DNA from 3 places in the Mesorhizobium sp. P5_C1 genome. Region 3 is predicted to be linked to each of the others. Evidence: predicted binding sites of a transcription regulator. Region 3 holds the regulator's gene; each other region holds the start of a gene.
What was found. Region 3 encodes PhoB, which activates phosphate uptake and scavenging genes when phosphate is short. Its sites were predicted from a motif close to TGTCATNNANCTGTCAT; they were not measured.

Region 1: the regulator PhoB is predicted to act here: its motif matches at 2,444-2,460, upstream of ACXJ7R_RS23435 (RNA degradosome polyphosphate kinase).
Region 2: the regulator PhoB is predicted to act here: its motif matches at 2,524-2,540, upstream of ACXJ7R_RS12230 (ceramide glucosyltransferase).

The regions. Positions count from the first base shown of each region.
Region 1 is NZ_JBFULQ010000374.1:224-5,510, reverse strand. It holds partial or broken gene ACXJ7R_RS23455 (amino acid ABC transporter ATP-binding protein) at 1-49, shown strand, start outside; gene ACXJ7R_RS23450 (TIGR02117 family protein) at 165-833, shown strand; gene ACXJ7R_RS23445 (FAD-dependent monooxygenase) at 874-2,112, opposite strand; gene ACXJ7R_RS23440 (zinc-finger domain-containing protein) at 2,132-2,377, opposite strand; gene ACXJ7R_RS23435 (RNA degradosome polyphosphate kinase) at 2,617-4,818, shown strand; partial or broken gene ACXJ7R_RS23430 (Ppx/GppA family phosphatase) at 4,818-5,287, shown strand, end outside.
Region 2 is NZ_JBFULQ010000117.1:546-7,946, reverse strand. It holds SAM riboswitch at 1-8, shown strand, start outside; gene ACXJ7R_RS12235 (O-succinylhomoserine sulfhydrylase) at 66-1,256, shown strand; gene ACXJ7R_RS12230 (ceramide glucosyltransferase) at 1,271-2,422, opposite strand; gene apaG (Co2+/Mg2+ efflux protein ApaG) at 2,646-3,038, shown strand; gene ACXJ7R_RS12220 (Hsp33 family molecular chaperone) at 3,081-4,115, opposite strand; gene argF (ornithine carbamoyltransferase) at 4,194-5,105, opposite strand; gene ACXJ7R_RS12210 (acetylornithine transaminase) at 5,123-6,322, opposite strand; gene ACXJ7R_RS12205 (GcrA family cell cycle regulator) at 6,679-7,197, shown strand; partial or broken gene ACXJ7R_RS12200 (magnesium and cobalt transport protein CorA) at 7,309-7,401, opposite strand, start outside.
Region 3 is NZ_JBFULQ010000082.1:8,257-15,657, reverse strand. It holds partial or broken gene ACXJ7R_RS09635 (response regulator) at 1-268, shown strand, start outside; gene pstS (phosphate ABC transporter substrate-binding protein PstS) at 781-1,836, shown strand; gene pstC (phosphate ABC transporter permease subunit PstC) at 1,904-2,887, shown strand; gene pstA (phosphate ABC transporter permease PstA) at 2,891-3,742, shown strand; gene pstB (phosphate ABC transporter ATP-binding protein PstB) at 3,739-4,545, shown strand; gene phoU (phosphate signaling complex protein PhoU) at 4,571-5,278, shown strand; gene phoB (phosphate regulon transcriptional regulator PhoB) at 5,298-5,987, shown strand; gene ACXJ7R_RS09600 (ROK family protein) at 6,142-7,389, opposite strand.

The DNA.
Region 1 (5,287 bases), on a different contig from region 3:
TCCGCGCCACGAGCGCACAAAGCTGTTCCTGTCGCAGATCCTGCACTAGGCTTTCGACAACCAGGAAGAGCCCGGCTGAAACAGTGCCGGGCTCTTTTGCGTATGGATGAGCAGGAGGCGGGCGGCTCGTGTCGCGCCGGGGTGCGTTTGCAATGCCGCCATTCATGAAGAAGCTGGGACGTTTTCTAGGCCTGCTACTGATCGTCGTTGCGCTTGCTGCGACGCTGGGCACTCTGGTGCCGAGGCCGCTGTGGCCGCCGGCCGCCGCCAATCCCGCCACCACGCGCCACATCCTGGTGCTGAACAACCCGATCCACACCGATATCGCCATCCCGATGGACGACAGGGTGCGCCAGCGGTTCCATTTCCTGGTCGACGCCGCCATCCCGGCCGAAAGTCCGGAGGTTCGCTACATCGTCTTCGGCTGGGGTGGTCGCGCCTTCTACCTGGAGACGCCGACATGGTCCGAGCTCAAGGCCATCCCGGTGATGAAGGCACTGACCCTCGACGCGTCGGTCATGCATGTCGACGTTGCTGGCGCCATAGTCGAACCGCATCCGGATGTCGCCGGCTTCGACATCGGCGAGGAGCGTTTTGCGGCACTGCTCGATTTCATCGATGCGAGTTTCCAACGGGGGCCGCAAGGGCCGCTTCTTGTTCCGGGCGCGGCCTATTCCAGCTTCGACCGCTTCTATGAAGCCAACGGCCATTTCAACGCGTTGGTCGGCTGCAACACCTGGACGGCGGCAGCCTTGCGTACCGCCGGCTTGCGCACCGGCTGGTGGAATCCGCTGCCGGCTTCGCTCGGCCTGTCGATGCGGCTTTACAATTAACTCCGTTCTATGGGCCGGCATTCGGCCTATGCCCCAGCTTTCAGCGCCGGATGATTTTCTGCGGCTGCCAGCCATAAAGCCAGTCCAGATCGGCGGCGAGTTTTTCAGACGAGCGCATTTTCAGGAACAGATTGCGTGCGATGGAGACTGGACCCGCGGCATGCCAGGCGAGGCGGTTGAGGGCGCCACGACGGGCGACCCTGGCGACGCGCGGCCGTCGCAGGTTCTCCCAGATTTGAAGACCTTGTGCCGGATCGCCGGGCAAGTCCGCAACGACATCCGCAAGTGCGGCCGCATCTTCGATCGCCATGGCGGCACCTTGCGCCGCGAACGGCGTCATCGCATGCGCCGCATCGCCGATCAGCGCGATGCGGTCGTTCGTCCAAGGCTGCTTACTCTCGATCGTATGGATCGGCCACGCCGTCCACCCGCCGGCTTCCTCGATCAGACGGGCAAGTGCTGCTGCCGTACCGCGCATGGCACCGGTCAAGATCCTGGTGTCGGCGTTCCCGGACCAGCCCTCGGCAATGCGTTCGCCTTTGGTGAAAGCGACAAGATTGAAGGCAGCACCTTTGCTGACGGGATAGGCGACCATGTGGAAGCCGGGATGCAGGAAGGTCGTGACGCAATCGGTGGCGCCGATCGCGGCGAAGGCTTTTCCGGCAGCGCTGTCGGCGGGAATGGTGGCACGCCAGGCCAGTTCGCCCGAAAAGTGACTTCTTGGCGAGGCCGCTCCCCTGGTTGTGTCGACAAGCCCGCGCACCGATGACCAGACGCCATCGGCGCCGACCAGCAGCAAGCCCTCGGCCTCGATGGYCTCGCCGTCCATCTCGGCAGCCACTGTGACACCATGGCTGCCTTTCGCAACGCCGCTGACATGTGCGCCGGGAGAAAGAACGATGTTCGGCATCTCGGCAACGCGCGCAGTCAGTGCGCTCTGCAAGTCAGCCCTGTGAGCAACGAGATAGGGTGCCTGCCAGCGGGCTTCGGCGGCTTGTCCCAGCGGCACGCGTGCCAGTTCGCGCAACGTCGCGGCGTCCTTCAACACCACCGCTTCCGGCCGCACCGCTGCCAGCAGCAGCCGGTCGAGCGCGCCAAGCTGGCGAAGAATGCGAGTTGCGTTGGGAGAAAGCTGGATGCCGGCGCCTGCGGCTTCCAGACGCTGCGCCTGTTCGAACACCTGCACGGGGTAGCCGCGTTCGGCGAACGCCAGCGCGGCGGTCAGCCCGGCGACGCCCGCCCCGGCGATGACGATTTGCCGGGACCGCGTGTCGTCCATCGGGCTTGCCGCGAAGGAATCAGGCGGCCTGGTCGATGTAGATACAGCCGGCCGGCAGCGTTTCTGTCGCCTTCAGCTTGGACGAATAGCGGTAGAGCGTCGAGCAATAGGGGCAGACCTTTTCGTTGTCGTCGCCCATGTCGAGAAACACATGCGGGTGGTCGAAAGGCGGGTTGGCGCCCGTGCACATGAATTCCTTGACGCCGATGTCGATCGCCGGGTGGCCCGCATCGTTCTGAAAATGGGGAATGGAACCGCCTGCCATCGTCGTCGTCTCCTTAACGCAGTCTCTTCTGCATCTGGATCATAACCGGTCTCTTTGCAAGTTCGATGAAATCAAACTGTCGCAAAAGCCTGTCAGAGGATAAGTTAAGCCGGTTAAGGCAATGACCCCGAAAACGGAATCGGTTTACGGAGAGGGTCAGGCCTCGCTTCAGGGCACCTGCGGCGCATCCGGGAAGGTTGCGTCGCTCGGCGGCGGAGCGTGAGGGAAGAGCAGGAAAAATGAACGAACTGAAGCCGGTGCAGAGCGAATTCGTGAATGTCGAGGTGGCTCGCCCGGAGGGCGGCAACCCGGATCGCTTTGTCAACCGGGAGTTTTCCTGGCTGCAGTTCAACCGGCGCGTTCTCGAGGAGTCGCTGAACCTCAATCATCCGCTGCTGGAGCGCGTCCGTTTCCTGTCGATCTCGGCGGCCAACCTCGACGAGTTCTTCATGGTCCGCGTCGCCGGTCTTGCCGGCCAGGTGCGCGAGGGCATCACGCTGAAAAGCCCTGACGGCCGCACCCCCGAACAGCAGCTCGAACAACTGCTGCGGGAGGTTGAACGGCTGCAGGAAGACCAGCAGAAGAGCCTTTCGGCACTCATCGTGCTGCTCAACAAGGAAGGCATCGAGAGCATCACCCGTGACGCACTGACCAAGGACGAAAAGATCTGGCTGGAAGACCATTTCCAGGAGCAGGTGTTTCCGGTGCTGACCCCGCTGTCGATCGACCCGGCGCATCCGTTCCCGTTCATCCCCAATCTCGGTTTCTCGATGGCGCTGCAATTGCGCCACCGCAAGAACGGCGAAGAGATGAGCGCGCTTCTGCGCCTCCCTGTGGCGCTGAAGCGCTTCATCCGTTTGCCGGACCGCAAGCACCATGTCCGCTTCATCCCGCTGGAAGAGGCAGTCGGCCTCTATATCGGCAAGCTGTTCCCAGGCTATGAGGTCAAGGGATCCGGCACGTTCCGCATCATCCGCGACAGTGATATCGAGGTCGAGGAGGAGTCCGAGGATCTGGTGCGCCTGTTCGAGACGGCGCTGAAGCGCCGCCGCCGCGGGTCGGTGATCCGCATCGAATTCGACGTATTGATGCCGGCGGAACTGCGTGACTTCGTTGCCGGCGAGCTGGGCGTATCGTCGAGCCGCATCAGCGTTCTGACCGGTCCGCTGGCGCTCAGCCAGATTTCCGAAATCGTCGCCATCCCGCGCGACGACCTCAAGTTCACGCCCTACAATCCGCGCTTTCCCGAGCGCATCCGCGAGCATGGCGGCGACTGCTTCGCCGCCATCCGCGAGAAGGACATCGTCGTCCATCACCCCTACGAATCCTTCGATGTGGTGGTGCAGTTCCTGCGCCAGGCGATGGCCGATCCGGAAGTGGTGGCGATCAAACAGACGCTTTACCGCACCTCCAACGACAGCCCGATCGTGCGCGCTCTGGTCGATGCGGCCGAGGCCGGCAAGTCGGTGACCGCGCTGGTCGAGCTCAAGGCGCGTTTCGACGAGGAAGCCAACATCCGCTGGGCGCGCGACCTGGAGCGAGCCGGTGTGCAGGTCGTGTTCGGCTTCCTCGAGCTGAAAACCCATGCGAAAATGTCGCTGGTGGTGCGGCGCGAGGACGGCAAGCTGCGCAACTATGTCCATCTCGGTACCGGCAACTACCATCCGGTCACCGCGCGCATCTACACCGATCTGTCTTTCTTCACCACCGATCCGACGATTGCCCGCGATGTCGCCCAGCTCTTCAATTTCATCACCGGCTATGCCGAGCCGACGGATGAGATGCGGTTGGCGATCTCGCCGTTCACGCTGAGAAGCCGCATCTTGAAGCATATTGCCGTCGAGATTGCTCATGCGGTGGAGGGGAGGCCAGCGCGCATCTGGATGAAGATGAACGCGCTTGTCGATCCGATCATCATCGATGCGCTCTATGACGCCAGCCGTGCCGGCGTCGAGATCGACCTCGTCGTGCGCGGCATCTGCTGCCTGCGGCCGCAGGTCCCGGGCCTGTCGGAAAATATCAGGGTGAAGTCGATCGTCGGCCGTTTTCTGGAACACAGCCGCATCTATTGCTTCGGCAATGGTCATGGGCTGCCATCGGACGAGGCGATCGTCTACATCTCTTCGGCCGACCTCATGCCGCGCAATCTCGACCGCCGCGTCGAGACCATGGTGCCGATCACCAATCCAACTGTGCATGAACAGATCCTGGGCCAGATCATGCTGGGCAACATCATGGACAATCAGCAAAGTTTCGACGTATTGGCTGATGGAACCTCCCGGCGCGTCGTGCTGGAGGAGGGCGAGGAACCGTTCAACGCGCAGGAATATTTCATGACCAATCCGAGCCTGTCGGGACGGGGTGACGCGCTGAAGTCGCACGCGCCCAAGCGCATCGCGCAGTTCAAGCGCCGCAAGAAGAACGCCGCAGCGTCCACCTGATGCTGTCTGATTCCCAGGGCCGGTTGCAGGACCGCCGACCGCTATCCATCATCGACATCGGGTCGAATTCGATCCGTCTCGTCGTCTATGAGGGGCTGGCGCGCTCGCCGACCATGCTGTTCAACGAAAAGATGCTGGCCGGCCTCGGCCGCGGCATCGTTTCCACCGGCAAGCTCGACCCCGAGGCGGTGACGCGCTCGATGGAGGAGTTCCGACGCTTTCGCGCGCTCTCCGACCAGGCCGGCGCAGAGCACATGTATGTGCTGGCCACCGCCGCGGCGCGCGAGGCGATCAACGGTCCTGATTTCATCCACCGTGCCGAGGATGTGCTCAAGACCGAGATCCGGGTGATCAGTGGCCGCCAGGAAGCCTATTATTCGGCGCTCGGCGTCATTTCGGGCTTCCATCCGGCCAATGGCATCGCCGGCGATCTGGGTGGCGGCAGCCTCGAACTTGTCGACGTCAACGG
Region 2 (7,401 bases), on a different contig from region 3:
CCGCAAGGCCGTATGGACCGGTTGCGACTTTCGCGGCCGGTTTTTTTGTGTCTGGAACAAAAGCGATGAGCACCAAGAAGCGTAACTGGAAGCCTCAAACGACACTCGTGCATAGCGGAACCCTGCGTTCCGGTTTCGGCGAAACCTCCGAGGCGATGTACCTCACCCAGGGCTATGTCTACGAAACTGCGCAGGCCGCCGAAGCCCGCTTCAAGGGCGAGGAGCCGGGGTTCATCTACTCGCGCTACGCCAACCCGACCGTCGACATGTTCGAAAAACGCATGTGCGCGCTCGAAGGCGCCGAGGACGCGCGCGCCACCGCATCCGGCATGGCCGCGGTGACGGCCTCGCTGTTGTGCAGCGCCAGGGCCGGCGATCATATCGTGGCAGCACGCGCGCTGTTCGGCTCCTGCCGCTGGGTGGTCGAGACGCTGGCGCCGAAATATGGCATCGAGGCGACGCTGGTCGACGGCACCGACATCGCCAACTGGGAAAAGGCGGTCAAGCCGAACACCAAGCTGTTCTTCCTGGAAAGCCCGACCAACCCGACGCTGGAAGTGGTCGACATCGCCGCGGTTGCCGCGCTTGCCAATTCGATCGGTGCGCGGCTGATCGTCGACAATGTCTTTGCCACACCCCTGCAGCAGAAGCCGCTGCAGCTCGGTGCGCACATCGTCGTCTACTCGGCGACCAAGCATATTGACGGCCAGGGCCGCTGTCTCGGCGGCGTCATCCTGTCGGACAAGAAGTGGATCGACGAGAACCTGCACGACTATTTCCGCCACACCGGCCCCAGCCTGTCGCCGTTCAATGCCTGGACGCTGCTGAAAGGGCTGGAGACGCTGCCGGTGCGCGTGCGCCAGCAGACGGAAAGCGCCAGCAGGATCGCGGATTTCCTGGCCGAGCGGCCCGAAATCGTCCGCGTCATCTATCCCGGCCGCGCCGACCACCCGCAGGCGGCCATCGTCAAGAAGCAGATGTCGGGCGGCTCGACGCTGATCTGCCTGGACGTCAAGGGAGGCAAGCAGGCGGCCTTCGCCTTGCAGAACGCGCTCGACATCGTACTGATCTCCAACAATCTCGGCGATGCCAAGAGCCTGATCACCCATCCGGCRACGACGACGCACAAGAATCTGAGCGACGAAGCGCGTGCCGAACTCGGCATCGGGCCGGGCACGCTCAGGCTGTCGGTCGGCCTGGAGGATACCGACGATCTTCTGGAAGACATCGAACAGGCGCTGAAGTCGGCCAAGTAAAAGGCCTTTGGCCATCAGGCGCCGGACGGCGTCTCTTCCAACTCGGCCGCCTTGGTGCCGATGGTCATCGCGTTGCCGCGCCAGTCGACGGCGCCACCCAGCCAGCCGCGCGCCCACATCGCCGGCAGGATCAGGTCGCGCATCATGATCGCCGCGACCATGCGCGACGACAGGTACCAGCCTTTGGACCAGGCCAGGGCGCATTCAGGAAGGTAGAAGGCCGCCAGCACGGCAATGGCGGTTGCCCAGAGGCTGACGCCCGCGCTTGCCGCCGCCAACAGCGCGAGTGCCAGCGGCACCACTGCCCCGGTCAGGATTTCGGGTGCGAAAAACCATGGGAAAGTGACGCGGCGCAGGCGCGCCCAACGGGCCTGACGCGACCAGATCTCGTCAAAGGTGCGCCGGCCGAGCGGTTGCTCGAAGGGCGCGGCGACGAGATTGACGCGCAGGCCAAGGCCATTGACCAGCTTGGTCGCGGCAGCGTCCTCGGCGATCTCGGCGGCGAGCGCACGGATGCCACCACTGGCGTCGAGCATCGGCTTGTTCCAGAGCATGCTCTTGCCCTGGGCAAAGCCGAGGCCAAGCGCCTCGCCGGCATATTGCCAGCGCGCTTGCAGCGTGTTGAGGAAAGCGCATTCGACCTCGGCCCAGAAGCCAGCGGGCCGCGAGCCTATCGGCGTCGAGCAGACAAGGCCGGTGTCGGGCCGCCATGCAGCCATCAGGTGCTGCACGTAGTCTCTCGGCATCAACACGTTGGAATCGGCCAGGACAACCCAATCGTGGCGCGCTGCCTCCCAACCCTTGACGCAATTGTTGAGTTTCGGATTGGCGCTGATGCGGTCGTCGCCGATCAGCAGCCGCGCCGGCACCTTGGGAGAACGGGCGATGGCGGCACGGATCAGCCTGACCACCGGATCGTCCGCATGGGCGACGCAAAAGACCAGTTCATAGCGAGGCCAGTCGAGCGAGAGGGCGCGCTCCAGCGTCTCCTGCGTGAACGGCTCGACGCCACGCGATGGCACGATAATCGACACCGGCAGCGGCTTGCCGGCCGGCGGCGCGATGGTGCGGTGGCGCTTCAGACGCGAAGCGGCGAGCAGGATGCTGGCGAGGTTTGAAAGGATGAGAGCGATCGAAAGCGAGGCGGCTATGAGGGTGAGTTCCATCGAGACCTGGCCACTCCAGAAAAGACGGCCCGCGTGATGGCCGTTTTCAACAGTTCGACAGAGCGCCGAGTCGCCCGCTTCGTGCACACCACCATTGTCATGTGTCACTTAAATGACATTCTTTGTCGGCACCTGCCTTTCAGGCCGGGCGCGACAAGACGCGCACGTTGACCTGCTCGCCCGGAGCGAGGACAGTTCGACTTGGATTGTTTTGGAGCCGCTTATGTACCGCGCCGTGACGCGCAACATCGAAGTGCAGGTCAGGCCGTTCTATCTGGAGGACCGTTCGGACCCGTCGGAGAACCGCTATGTCTGGGGCTATCAGATAACGATCGACAACCAGTCGGATGAGTTCGTGCAGCTGTTGTCGCGCTATTGGCACATCACCGACGGCACCGGACGGGTCGAGGAGGTGCGCGGTGCCGGCGTCGTCGGCGACCAGCCCGAACTCAATCCCGGCGACAGCTATCAATACACGTCCGGTTGCCCGCTTTCGACACCGTCCGGCATCATGGTCGGGCACTACACGATGCGCAACAAGCGGGGCGAGACGTTCGACATCGCCATCCCCGCCTTCTCGCTGGATCTGCCGGGGACGCGAAGGACGGTGAATTAGCTTCGCCTCACCGGCCGCCAAGCAGCCGGTGAGGCTCGTTCTCTACTGGGCCGCCGCAAATTCCGCCGGATCGAAGTCATATTGCTTCGAGCAGAATTCGCAGGCGACGTGGATGCCGCCGTCTTCGGTGCTGTCCTTGATCTCCTGCGCCGAGAAGCCCTCGAGGATGCCACGGATCTTGTCCCTCGAGCATGAGCACTGGTCGGCGACCGGTACGCCGCCGAAGACGCGCACGCCATGCTCGTGGAACAGCCTGTACAGCAGCCGCTCGGCGCCGATCGTCGGGTCGATCAGTTCGGTCGGCTCGATGGTGCCGAGCAATGCCAGCAGCTCCTGCCAGGAATTGTCGGCCGGATCGTGGATCTCCTCGCGCGGATCGCCATCGCCGCCCGGCAGGTCCGGAACGCGCATGCGCTCGGGCGACTGCGGCAGGAACTGCGCCAGGATGCCACCGGCACGCCACTGCTCGCGAGCGCCGCCGACGCCAGGCGTCAGCAGCTTGGCCACCGAAAGCCTGATATCGGTCGGAATCTGCTCCGACTGGCGGAAATAGGTGCGGGCCGCGTCTTCCAGCGTTTCGCCATCGAGCTGGACGATACCCTGATAGCGCTGCGTGTGAGCACCCTGGTCGATGGTCAGCGCCAGCACGCCGCTGCCGAGCAGCGTCTGCTGAGACGTTTCGCCGGCCGCGACCAGCGCCTCCAGCCGGTCTGCATCGAAGCGGGCATAGGCGCGCAGTGCCGAGGGCGTGGAAAAATCCGCCACCAGCATGTCGACCGGCCCGTCGGTGCGGGTCTGCAGGATGAACTTGCCCTCGAACTTCAGCGAGGTGCCGAGCAGCACCGTCAGCACGCAGGCTTCCGCCAGCAGGCGGGCGACCGGTTCGGGATAGTCGTGACGGCTGAGGATGGCGTCGAGCATCGGCCCGAGCTGGACGGTACGGCCGCGCACATCGAGCGGGCCGACCTCGAAGGGCACGACGTGATCGTCGCCGGCGTAGCCGAATTCGCCGAGTTTGGGGTGATGTTCAGTCACTTGATAGGTTTCCAACATGACAATGCTCCAGGGCGCGGCCATGCCGCCCTGGAGGGCGCATGCTTCGAAACGCGCTTGATTTGCGTGATGCGGCGCAAATAGGCATCACACCCCCAGAGATCAAGCGCCGAGACACCAGGCGAGCACGGCCTTCTGGGCATGGAGGCGGTTCTCGGCCTCGTCGAAGACCACCGAATGCGGCCCGTCAATGACCTCGTCGGTCACTTCCTCGCCGCGGTGCGCCGGCAGGCAGTGCATGAACAGCGCCTCCGGCTTGGCCTTCGCCATCAGCTTGGCATTGACCTGGTAGGGCGAGAACACGTTGTGGCCGCGGGCGCGATGCTCCTGGCCCATCGACACCCAGCAATCGGTGACGACGCAGTCGGCCTGGTCGACGGCTTCCTCGGGCGAGCGGGTGAAGTGCAGCTTGCCACCATGCGCCTGCGACCAGTCGATATGCTTCTGTTCCGGCTCGCTGCCTTCGGGCACGGCGACGTTGAGGTTGAAGCGGAACCGCGCCGAGGCCTCGAGCAGCGAATGCAGCACATTGTTGCCGTCGCCGGTCCAGGCGATGGTCTTGCCGGCAACCGGACCGCGATGCTCCTCGAAGGTCATGATATCGGCCATCAGCTGGCAGGGATGGGTGTCGTCGGTCAGTCCATTGATGACCGGAACGGTGGCATTCTCGGTCAGTTCGAGCAGCCGCTCATGCGAGGTGGTGCGGATCATGATCGCGTCGACGTAGCGCGACAGCACCTTGGCGGTGTCGGCAATGGTCTCGGAGCGGCCGAGCTGCATCTCGGTGCCGGTCAGCATGATGGTTTCGCCGCCGAGCTGGCGCATGCCGACGTCGAAGGACACGCGGGTGCGCGTCGAGGGCTTGTCGAAGATCATCGCCAGCACCTTGCCTTCGAGCGGCCTGGTGCGCTCGCCAGCCTTGAGGCGAGCCTTTCGCACCACCGCATCATCAAGCATGAAGCGCAGATCGCCTTCGGAAACGGCGGAAAGATCGGTGAAATGGCGAACTGACATCAGCAATGGTTCCAGGATTACTTCGCGGCGGCGGCGGCGATCGCCTCCGCCAGGCCCTTGGCGCCGGCGCGGATGCGGCTGAGCGCGTCGTGGATCTCGGCATCGGTGACGGTGAGCGGCGGCAACAGGCGAATGACGTTGTCGCCGGCCGGAACCGCCAGCAGGTGCTGGTCGCGCAATGCCATGTTCACCTTGGTGTTGGGCATGGCGCACTTGAGACCGAGCATCAGCCCGGTGCCCCTGATGTCCTCGATGACCTCGGGAAACTCGTCGGCGACCGCCGCCAGCCCCTGCTTCATCAGCAGCGCCTTGCGCTGGACATCTTCGAGGAAGCCGTCTTCCAGCACCACGTCGAGCACCGCGTTGCCAACCGCCATGGCCAGCGGGTTGCCGCCGAAAGTGGTGCCATGGACGCCGGACGTCATGCCAATGGCCGCTTCATCGGTGGCAAGGCAGGCGCCCATCGGGAAGCCGCCGCCAATGCCCTTGGCGATCGCCATGATGTCGGGGGTGACGCCGGACCATTCATGCGCGAACAGCTTGCCGGTTCGGCCGATGCCGCACTGGACCTCGTCGTAGATCAGCAGCAGGCCGTGCTGTTCGCACAACTGCCTGAGCCGCCTCAGCGATTGCGTCGGCACCGGGCGGATGCCGCCCTCGCCCTGTACCGGTTCGATCAGGATCGCCGCGGTCTCTGGCGTGATCGCTTTTTCGGCCGCGTCGATGTCATCGAAGCCGACCTGGTCGAAGCCCTCGACCTTGGGGCCAAACCCTTCAAGGTACTTGTACTGACCGCCGGCCGCGATGGTCGCCAGCGTGCGGCCATGGAAGGCCCCCTCGAAGGTGATGACGCGGAAGCGTTCGGGATGTCCCTTGACGAAATGGTAGCGCCGCGCCGTCTTGATCGCGCATTCCAGCGCTTCGGCGCCGGAATTGGTGAAGAACACCTTGTCGGCGAAGGTGGCGTCCACCAGCCGCTCGCCGAGCCGGGTTTGCCCCGGAATCTCGTAGAGATTGGAGACATGCCAAAGCTTCGCGGCTTGCTCGGTCAGTGCTGAGACCAGGTGCGGATGGCTGTGACCCAGCGAATTGACGGCGATGCCGCCGGCGAAATCGAGATATCGCTCGCCCTTGTCGGTAACCAGCCAGGTGCCTTCCCCATGGTCGAAGGCCAGGGGTGCGCGAGCAAAGGTCTCGTAAAGCGCCGAACCGCTCATTATATGCGTCTCCGGTACCGGAAAATCAAAAAAGCCGCCAAAGCGGCGGCCTGTGCGGCTTATCGTGTTTTTCGGCCATGAAGTCAACGAAAACGTCGCGTAGTGCCCCGCGGCAAGCCCTCCGACGCAACGCCGGCTCACGAGCGACCGGGCAAGTTGGGGAAAACCTAAAAAACCGATTCGTGTTGCACTTGGGACTCTTGTCACCGAGTCAGCGCATAGAGTAGTTGTAGTCAAGAAATAACTAGATTTCGTGCGGCGGACCTAATCACCAGATATATGTGGTGTCTGCCCCGGCAAATGTTGCCGGGCCGGGAGTGGATTCCGATTGCCGCACGCTTAGCAGGAGCGGTCTCATGAACTGGACTGACGAGCGGGTAGAACTTCTCAGAAAACTGTGGTCCGAGGGTCTGAGCGCAAGCCAGATTGCTGCGCAGCTTGGTGGGGTCAGCCGCAATGCGGTCATTGGAAAGGTGCACCGGCTGAAACTGTCGGGCCGCGGGCGGTCGACCGCCACGCCGGCACGCCAGAAGAAGGCGGCGCAGGGATCGACGGTTCAGAAATCGGTGTCGCGCGCCGCAAGCACGGTCCGTCATGTCACGACATCGATCGGCGCAACGGCATTGCAGACGCAGTTCGACGCCGAACCTGTGGCACGCCACTATATCCGCCCGGTCGAGAATGTCGTGGTGCCGATCTCACGGCATCTGCAGCTCGTCGAGCTGACCGAGCGGACCTGCAAATGGCCGAACGGCGATCCGCTTTCGGAGGACTTCAATTTCTGCGGCAACGAAGCCGCCGAAACCGGCCCCTACTGCAAGTACCACGCCCGCGTGGCGTTCCAGCCGGCATCGGAGCGGCGGCGGAGTCGATAACAGAGAAGGGAATAGGGGAGTAAGGCAATACGGCAGTAGGCGTGCGGAAAGTCGCGCTTGCGAAATGTCATCCTACTGCCCTACTGCCCTACTGCCCTACTGCCCTCTTCTTCACAGCCAGCCATTCTTGCGAAAGCGCCAGTAGAGAAACGAGCAGATCAGCGCGATCGTGGCCAGCACCACCGGGTAGCCATATTCCATCTT
Region 3 (7,401 bases):
CAATCCGTGCATGATCCTGATGGATGTCTCGATGCCGGAGATGAACGGGCTCGAAGCCACCGCCGCCATTCGCCGGCTGGAGGAAGAAACCGGCACGCATGTGCCGATCGTGGGCGTCACCGCTCATGCGCTGAAGGGCGATCGCGAACGCTGCCTGGAGGCCGGCATGGACGACTACCTGCCCAAGCCGATCAGCCCAAGGGCCCTGCTCGAGAAGGTCGAGCGCTGGGTCGGCGCCAGCCGCCAGGCTCAGCGCAACGCCGGGTAAGGCCGGCGTTGCATCCGGCTTGCCTCAGCGGGGACTCGGCGGAGATTCGCGACCCCCCGCTGAGGCAAGACTATGGCGCGATCGCACCATATCCAAGGCGACGCCCAGTCGAGACAATGGCCACATTCAAATTCCGCTCTCCAGTTACGGGCGGGAGCAGCGACCGCCGGCATGAGACAGCGTCAACCTACCCCAACGGACCTGTTTTCGGCGATGGCCCGGCCACGACAAATGGCTGAGAGCAACGCGTTCCCGTCCGGATTTTCTTTGCCGAGGCGTCGATCGCGAAACCGCGGGTCGCTCTCGGTGTGAAACGGCGCAAGTGCCTGATTCCGGGCACAAAGCCGGTTTCCGCAGCAAGCGCCGGCCGGCCGGCATTTTCCCCGCCCTGATGACGCGTTACCGGGGTGACATGAAACTGTCATGCGACTGTTATAATCGAAGGCTATTGGCCTCAGCGGGCGCCGAGAGGATGGCGCCGAGAGACCATCTTCCGAACAGGAGCAGGCCACATGAGACATTTCATCCGCTCAGCGGTCGTTGCGATTGCAATGGCCACAGCGTCTACCTTCACCCTTTCTGCAGCCATGGCCGCGGACCTTTCCGGCGCCGGCTCGACCTTCATCTATCCGGTGTTCGCCAAGTGGGCCGACACCTACAAGAAAGACACCGGCGTCGGCCTCAACTACCAGTCGATCGGTTCGGGCGGCGGCATCAAGCAGGTCATCGCCAAGACCGTGACCTTCGGCGCCACCGACAAGCCGATGTCAGATGCCGATCTGGAAAAGAACGGCCTCGTGCAGTTCCCGATGGTGATGGGCGGCATCGTGCCGATCGTCAACCTGACGGGCGTCAAGCCGGGCGAACTCATCCTTGACGGCAAGACGATCGCGCAGATCTACCTTGGCGCCATCACCACCTGGGACGACGCCGCGATCAAGGCGCTGAACCCGACCCTGACCCTGCCGTCGACGGCGATCGCCGTCGTCCACCGTTCGGACGGCTCGGGCACGACCTTCAACTTCACCAACTATCTGGTCAAGCTGTCCCCCGACTGGAAGGACAAGGTTGGTTCGGACACCGCCGTCGAATGGCCGACCGGCGTCGGCGCCAAGGGCAGCGAAGGCGTTGCCAACACCGTCAAGCAGACCGACGGCGGCATCGGCTACGTCGAGTATGCCTACGCCAAGCAGAACAACCTGTCGTACTCCAAGATGTTGAATGCCGCGGGCAAGGTCGTCGAGCCGTCGCTCGAATCCTTCGGCTCGGCTGCTTCGAATGCCGACTTCAAGGGCGCGAAGAACTTCAACGTCATCATCACCAACGAACCCGGCGATACCACCTGGCCGATCGCTGCTTCGACCTGGGTGCTGATCCACAAGTCCCCCGACGATGCTGCCGCGACCGGCGAAGCGCTGAAGTTCTTTGCCTGGGCCTACAAGGACGGCAAGGAAACCGCCAAGGGTCTCGACTACGTCTCGATCCCCGACAGCGTCGTCGACCTGATCAAGGCTTCGTGGAAGGCCGACATCCAGGCTGACGGCAAGCCCGTCTACGTCGGCGAATAACGTCCCTTGGAAGGAGCGCCGCGCCGCGGCGCTCCTTTTCCCTTAACTCAAAAAAGCCGAGCTTCACATGAGTGGTGTCCAGGAAGCCTTGCCAGCCATTCGAGGTTCGCGCGACGCGACTGTCAGACGTTTCGCGCTGACCGACGCGATCTTCCACGGAATGACCCGTGCCGCAGCCATACTGGTGCTGGTCTTGCTCGGCGGTGTTGCGATCTCGCTGTTTGCCGGGTCCTGGCAAGCCCTGTCGACCTTCGGCTTCTCCTTCCTGACTAGCGAAAGCTGGAATCCGGTGACCGAGAAATTCGGCGCGCTGGCGCCGATCTATGGCACCATCATCACGTCCGCCATCGCCATCCTGATTGCCGTGCCGCTCGGCATCGGCATCGCCATCTTTCTCACCGAGCTTTGCCCGCGCCCGCTGCGGCGTCCGATCGGCATGGCGGTTGAGCTGCTCGCCGGCATCCCCTCGATTATCTACGGCATCTGGGGCCTGTTCGTGCTGGCGCCCTTCCTGCAGACGACCGTGCAGCCCTTCATCATCAACGTGTTCCATGGCATTCCCGGCCTCAACAGCCTGTTTGCCGGTCCGCCCTACGGCATCGGCCTTTTGACGTCGTCGCTGATCCTTGCCATCATGGTGCTGCCGTTCATCACCTCGATCACCAAGGACGTCTTCGACACGGTGCCGCCGGTGCTGAAAGAGTCCGCCTACGGCATCGGCTGCACGACCTGGGAAGTGACCCGCCGCGTGGTCATTCCCTACACAAGGATCGGCATCATGGGCGGCGTCATGCTCGGCCTCGGCCGCGCGCTCGGCGAAACCATGGCAGTGACCTTCGTCATCGGCAACGCGCACCGCATCAGCACCTCGCTGTTCGCGCCGGCAACGACGATCTCCGCGACCATCGCCAACGAATTCACCGAAGCCGTCGGCGATCTCTACACCTCTTCGCTGGTGGCGCTCGGCCTGATCCTGTTCGTCATCACCTTCCTGATCCTCGCCATCGCACGCTACATGCTGATGCGCATTGACGCCCGCACGGGAGCCTGACCGATGTCGACAGCCACATCGCTTCATCAGAGCCGCAAGAGGAAGAATTCCGTGATGATGACGCTGTGCGTCGCCGCCGCGGGCATCGGACTTGCCTGGCTGGCGCTCATCCTCGGCGCGCTGCTCTACAAGGGCCTGTCCGGCGTCAATCTTGCGGTGTTCACGCAAATGACGCCGCCGCCCGGCGATGCCGGCGGCCTGCTTAACGCCATCTACGGCAGCATCGTGATGACCATTATCGGCGTCGTCGTCGGTACACCGATCGGCGTGCTGGCAGGCACCTACATGGCCGAATACGGACGCTTTTCGAAGCTCACCACCGTGGTGCGCTTCATCAACGACATCCTTTTGTCGGCGCCCTCGATCATCATCGGCCTTTTCGTCTACGAACTGATGGTCCGGCCGATGGGGCATTTCTCGGCGATCGCCRGCGCTGTCGCGCTTGCTATCCTGGTCATCCCGGTCGTCGTTCGCACCACCGAGGACATGCTCAACCTGGTGCCGAACGCGTTGCGCGAGGCCGGCACCGCGATCGGCGCGCCGCGCTGGGTGGTCATCAAGTCGGTCGCTTACCGCGCCGCCCTTTCCGGCATCGTCACCGGCATATTGCTGTCGATCGCCCGTATCTCCGGCGAGACGGCGCCACTACTCTTTACGGCGCTCAACAACCAGTTCTGGTCGAGCAATCTCAACGCGCCGATGGCCAGCCTGCCTGTGACCATCTTCCAGTTCGCTCTCAGCCCTTACGAGGAATGGCAGCAACTGGCCTGGACCGGTGCACTCATCATCACATTGACGGTTCTCGCGCTCAGCATCTTTGCTCGCAGCCTGACCGGACGCAGAGAGGACAAATGAGCCAGATGTTGTCTCCAGACATGACGATCGCCGCCGAGGCAATTGCCGGCAAGGCCAAGATCGAGGTCAAGAACCTCAACTTCTACTACGGCCAGAGCAAGGCGCTGAAGGACATCACGCTGTCGCTGCCCGAGCGCAGCGTCACCGCCTTCATCGGACCTTCGGGCTGCGGGAAGTCGACGCTGCTGCGCGTCTTCAACCGCATCTACGAGCTCTATCCCAAGCAGACCGCCGAGGGCCAGGTGCTGCTCGACGGCCAGAACGTTCTCGACCGCTCGCAGGACCTTAACCTGCTGCGGACCAAGATCGGGATGGTGTTTCAGAAGCCAACGCCGTTCCCGATGTCGATCTATGAAAACATCGCCTTCGGCGTCAGGCTCTACGAGAAGATCAGCAAGTCCGAGATGGACGGCCGTGTCGAGCAGGCGCTGAAGCGCGCCGCACTGTGGACCGAAGTCAAGGACAAGCTCAACGCCAGCGGCCTCAGCCTCTCCGGCGGCCAGCAGCAGCGACTCTGCATCGCCCGCACCGTGGCGGTGAAGCCGGAAGTCATCCTGCTCGACGAGCCGGCCTCTGCGCTTGACCCGCTGTCGACCGCCAAGATCGAAGAGCTGATCGACGAGTTGCAAGCCGACTACACGATCGTCATCGTCACCCACAACATGCAGCAGGCGGCGCGCGTGTCGAAGCAGACGGCCTTCATGTATCTGGGCGAACTGGTCGAGTTCGACCGCACCGAGAAGATCTTCACGTCGCCCCGCGAGAAGCGCACGCAGGACTACATCACCGGCCGCTTCGGCTGAGCTCAGGCATACGAGGACTAAGATCATGGGCGAACACACAGTCGCTTCTTTCGACGAGGATCTCGGACAGATCAGCAGGCTGATCCGCGACATGGGCGACCTCGCCGGCTCGATGGTCGGCGGCGCCACCAAGGCGCTGTTGAATTCCGACAACGCCCTGGCGCAGCGCGTCGTCTCCGACGATGCGATCATGGACGCGCGCCAGCGCGAGCTCGACGACCGCGCCATCACACTGATCGCCAAGCGTCAGCCGATGGCCGACGATCTGCGTCATGTCGTCGGTTCGATCCGCATGGCCGGCGACCTCGAGCGCATTGGCGACCTTGCCAAGAACATCGCCAAGCGCGTCGGCACCGTCGGCCTCAGCGTCACCCCGCGCGACCTGTCGCACTCCATCGACGCAATGGCGCAGCTGGTGCTGATCCAGGTGCAGGGCGTCATCGAGGAATATACGGCGCGCGACGCCGCGGCGCTGGCGAAGCTGCGCGCCGACGACGAGCGCATCGACGTCAAGTACACCTCGGTGTTCCGCGAACTCCTGACCTACATGATGGAAGACCCGCGCAACATCACCGCCTGCACGCATCTTTTGTTCTGCGCCAAGAACCTCGAACGCATCGGCGATCACGTCACCAACATCGCGGAAAATGCGTATTATGTTTTGACCGGTACGCAGCTGCCCGCCAATCGTCCGAAGCAGGACGAGACGGCGATGTCCGCGCCGGCGGCATGACGGCAGGGGTGACCAGTCGATGATCGCGCCACGCATCATGGTGGTGGAGGACGAGGAGCCGCTTGGCGTGCTCCTGCGCTACAATCTCGAGTCCGAGGGATACCAGGTCGAGGTGGTGACGCGCGGCGACGAGGCCGAAATCCGCCTCCAGGAAAACGTGCCTGACCTGCTGGTGCTCGACTGGATGGTGCCAGCAGTGTCCGGCATCGAACTCTGTCGCCGGCTAAGAATGCGTCCCGAGACCGAGCGGCTGCCGATCATCATGCTGACCGCGCGTGGCGAGGAAAGCGATCGTGTGCGCGGCCTCTCGACCGGCGCCGACGACTATCTGGTCAAGCCGTTCTCGACGCCCGAGTTCATGGCTAGGGTCAAGGCGCTGTTGCGCCGCGCCAAGCCGGAAGTGCTGTCCAGCGTGCTCAAGGTCGGCGACATCGTGCTCGATCGTGAATCGCACAGGGTCTATCGCAAGAAGAGCGAGATCCGGCTCGGACCGACCGAATTCCGCCTGCTCGAATTCATGATGCGCCATCCCGGCCGCGTGTTCTCGCGCAGCCAGCTGCTCGACAATGTCTGGGGCGAGACGATCTACATCGACGAACGCACGGTCGACGTGCATGTCGGCCGGCTGCGCAAGGCGGTCAACAATGGCCGCATGCCCGATGTCATCCGCACCATTCGTGGGGCGGGCTACGCAATCCGGGAAGATTAGGGATCTGCTGATATTCAGGTGATGCCGGCCTGCGAACGGCAGTCTCCTGCGCTTCCGGTACTCACGGATCCAAATGTCCGCTCCGTTCCGGTTCTCGGAACCCGCCATTCTCGACTCGGCCTAACCTGAATCTCAACGCATCCCGGCGCGTTATTCACGCAACGTTCTTGCCACCGAGGCCGGATCTCGCCTGCGTGCCGGGCGCGAAAATCTCCTGGTCTACGAAGGTCAGTGCCCGTGTGGCGCAGCCTTCGCGGATCAGTGGCAGTTCGTTCGGTTCGGTGTCGAAGGAAATCGATTGCGAATGCTGGCCGCCGGCGGTCTGGGCAATCGCCTCGCGCAATGCCGGCTCGATCAGGTCGAAGGCGGCGGCGCTGACGCCGACCATGGCGACGGGCGCCGGGTCGATCAGCGCGAACAGGCTGCCGAGACCGTAGCCGAGTGCCTCGCCGGCCTTGCGATAGGCCTCGCGCTCGGGTCCATCCCTCTCGCGGGCCGCGGTCGCCAGCGCGCGCATGTCGGCATCACTGACATCGGCGACCGGTTCCGCGTCCTCACTCATCTGCCTTGCGTTGCGCCAGATGGCGTAGTTGCCGGCATAGGCCTCGACGCAGCCGCGCCGCCCGCAGCGGCACAGCGCGCCGTGCGGCCGATGGATCATATGGCCGAACTCGCCGCCCGAGGAATGAGTGCCGGTGAACAGCTCGCCCTTCAGCACCAGGCCCATGCCGATGCCGTGCGACAACAGGATGGCGATGAAGTCGTCGCGGTAGCGCTCGGGGTCGCGCCAGCGCAACGCTATCGCCATCATATTGCAGTCGTTCTCCATGGTGGCGGGGATGCCGAACTCGTCCTCGAGTATGTCGGCGAAGGCGATATCGGTGTGCGGCGTGATCGGCGACCACAGCATGGCGCGGGCACGCGTGTCAGTGATGCCCTGGATCGCCAGCGCGATGCGGGCGACACTGCGGACGTCGAGGTCGGGGTCTTCGAGACGACGCCGTACGATGGCAACGCATTCACCGACCAGCGCGTCGCGCGACATGGTCAGCGTGTCCAGCCGGCGCTGTTCCTCGGCGATCACCTGGCCGGCATAGTCGATGACGGCGACCGAGAGGAAGTTCAGCGACAGCACCACGGTCATCACCGCCGCCGCTTCCGGATTGAGGCCGAGGCCGACCTGCGGCCGGCCCCGTTTGAGCGAGCCGGCCTCGCTCGGCTTGCTCTCAGTCAGGATGCCTTCGCCGATGAGGTCGGAGGAGATCGCCGATATGGTCGAATGGCTGAGGCCCGTGGTCGCGGCGATCTCGGTGCGGGACGGCTGTCCGGCGCGGCGCACGGCCGCAATCACCATCGCCCGGTTGCGGCGGCGCAGATCGTCGTGGCGGATTCCGACCGACATGCTTTTTCACAT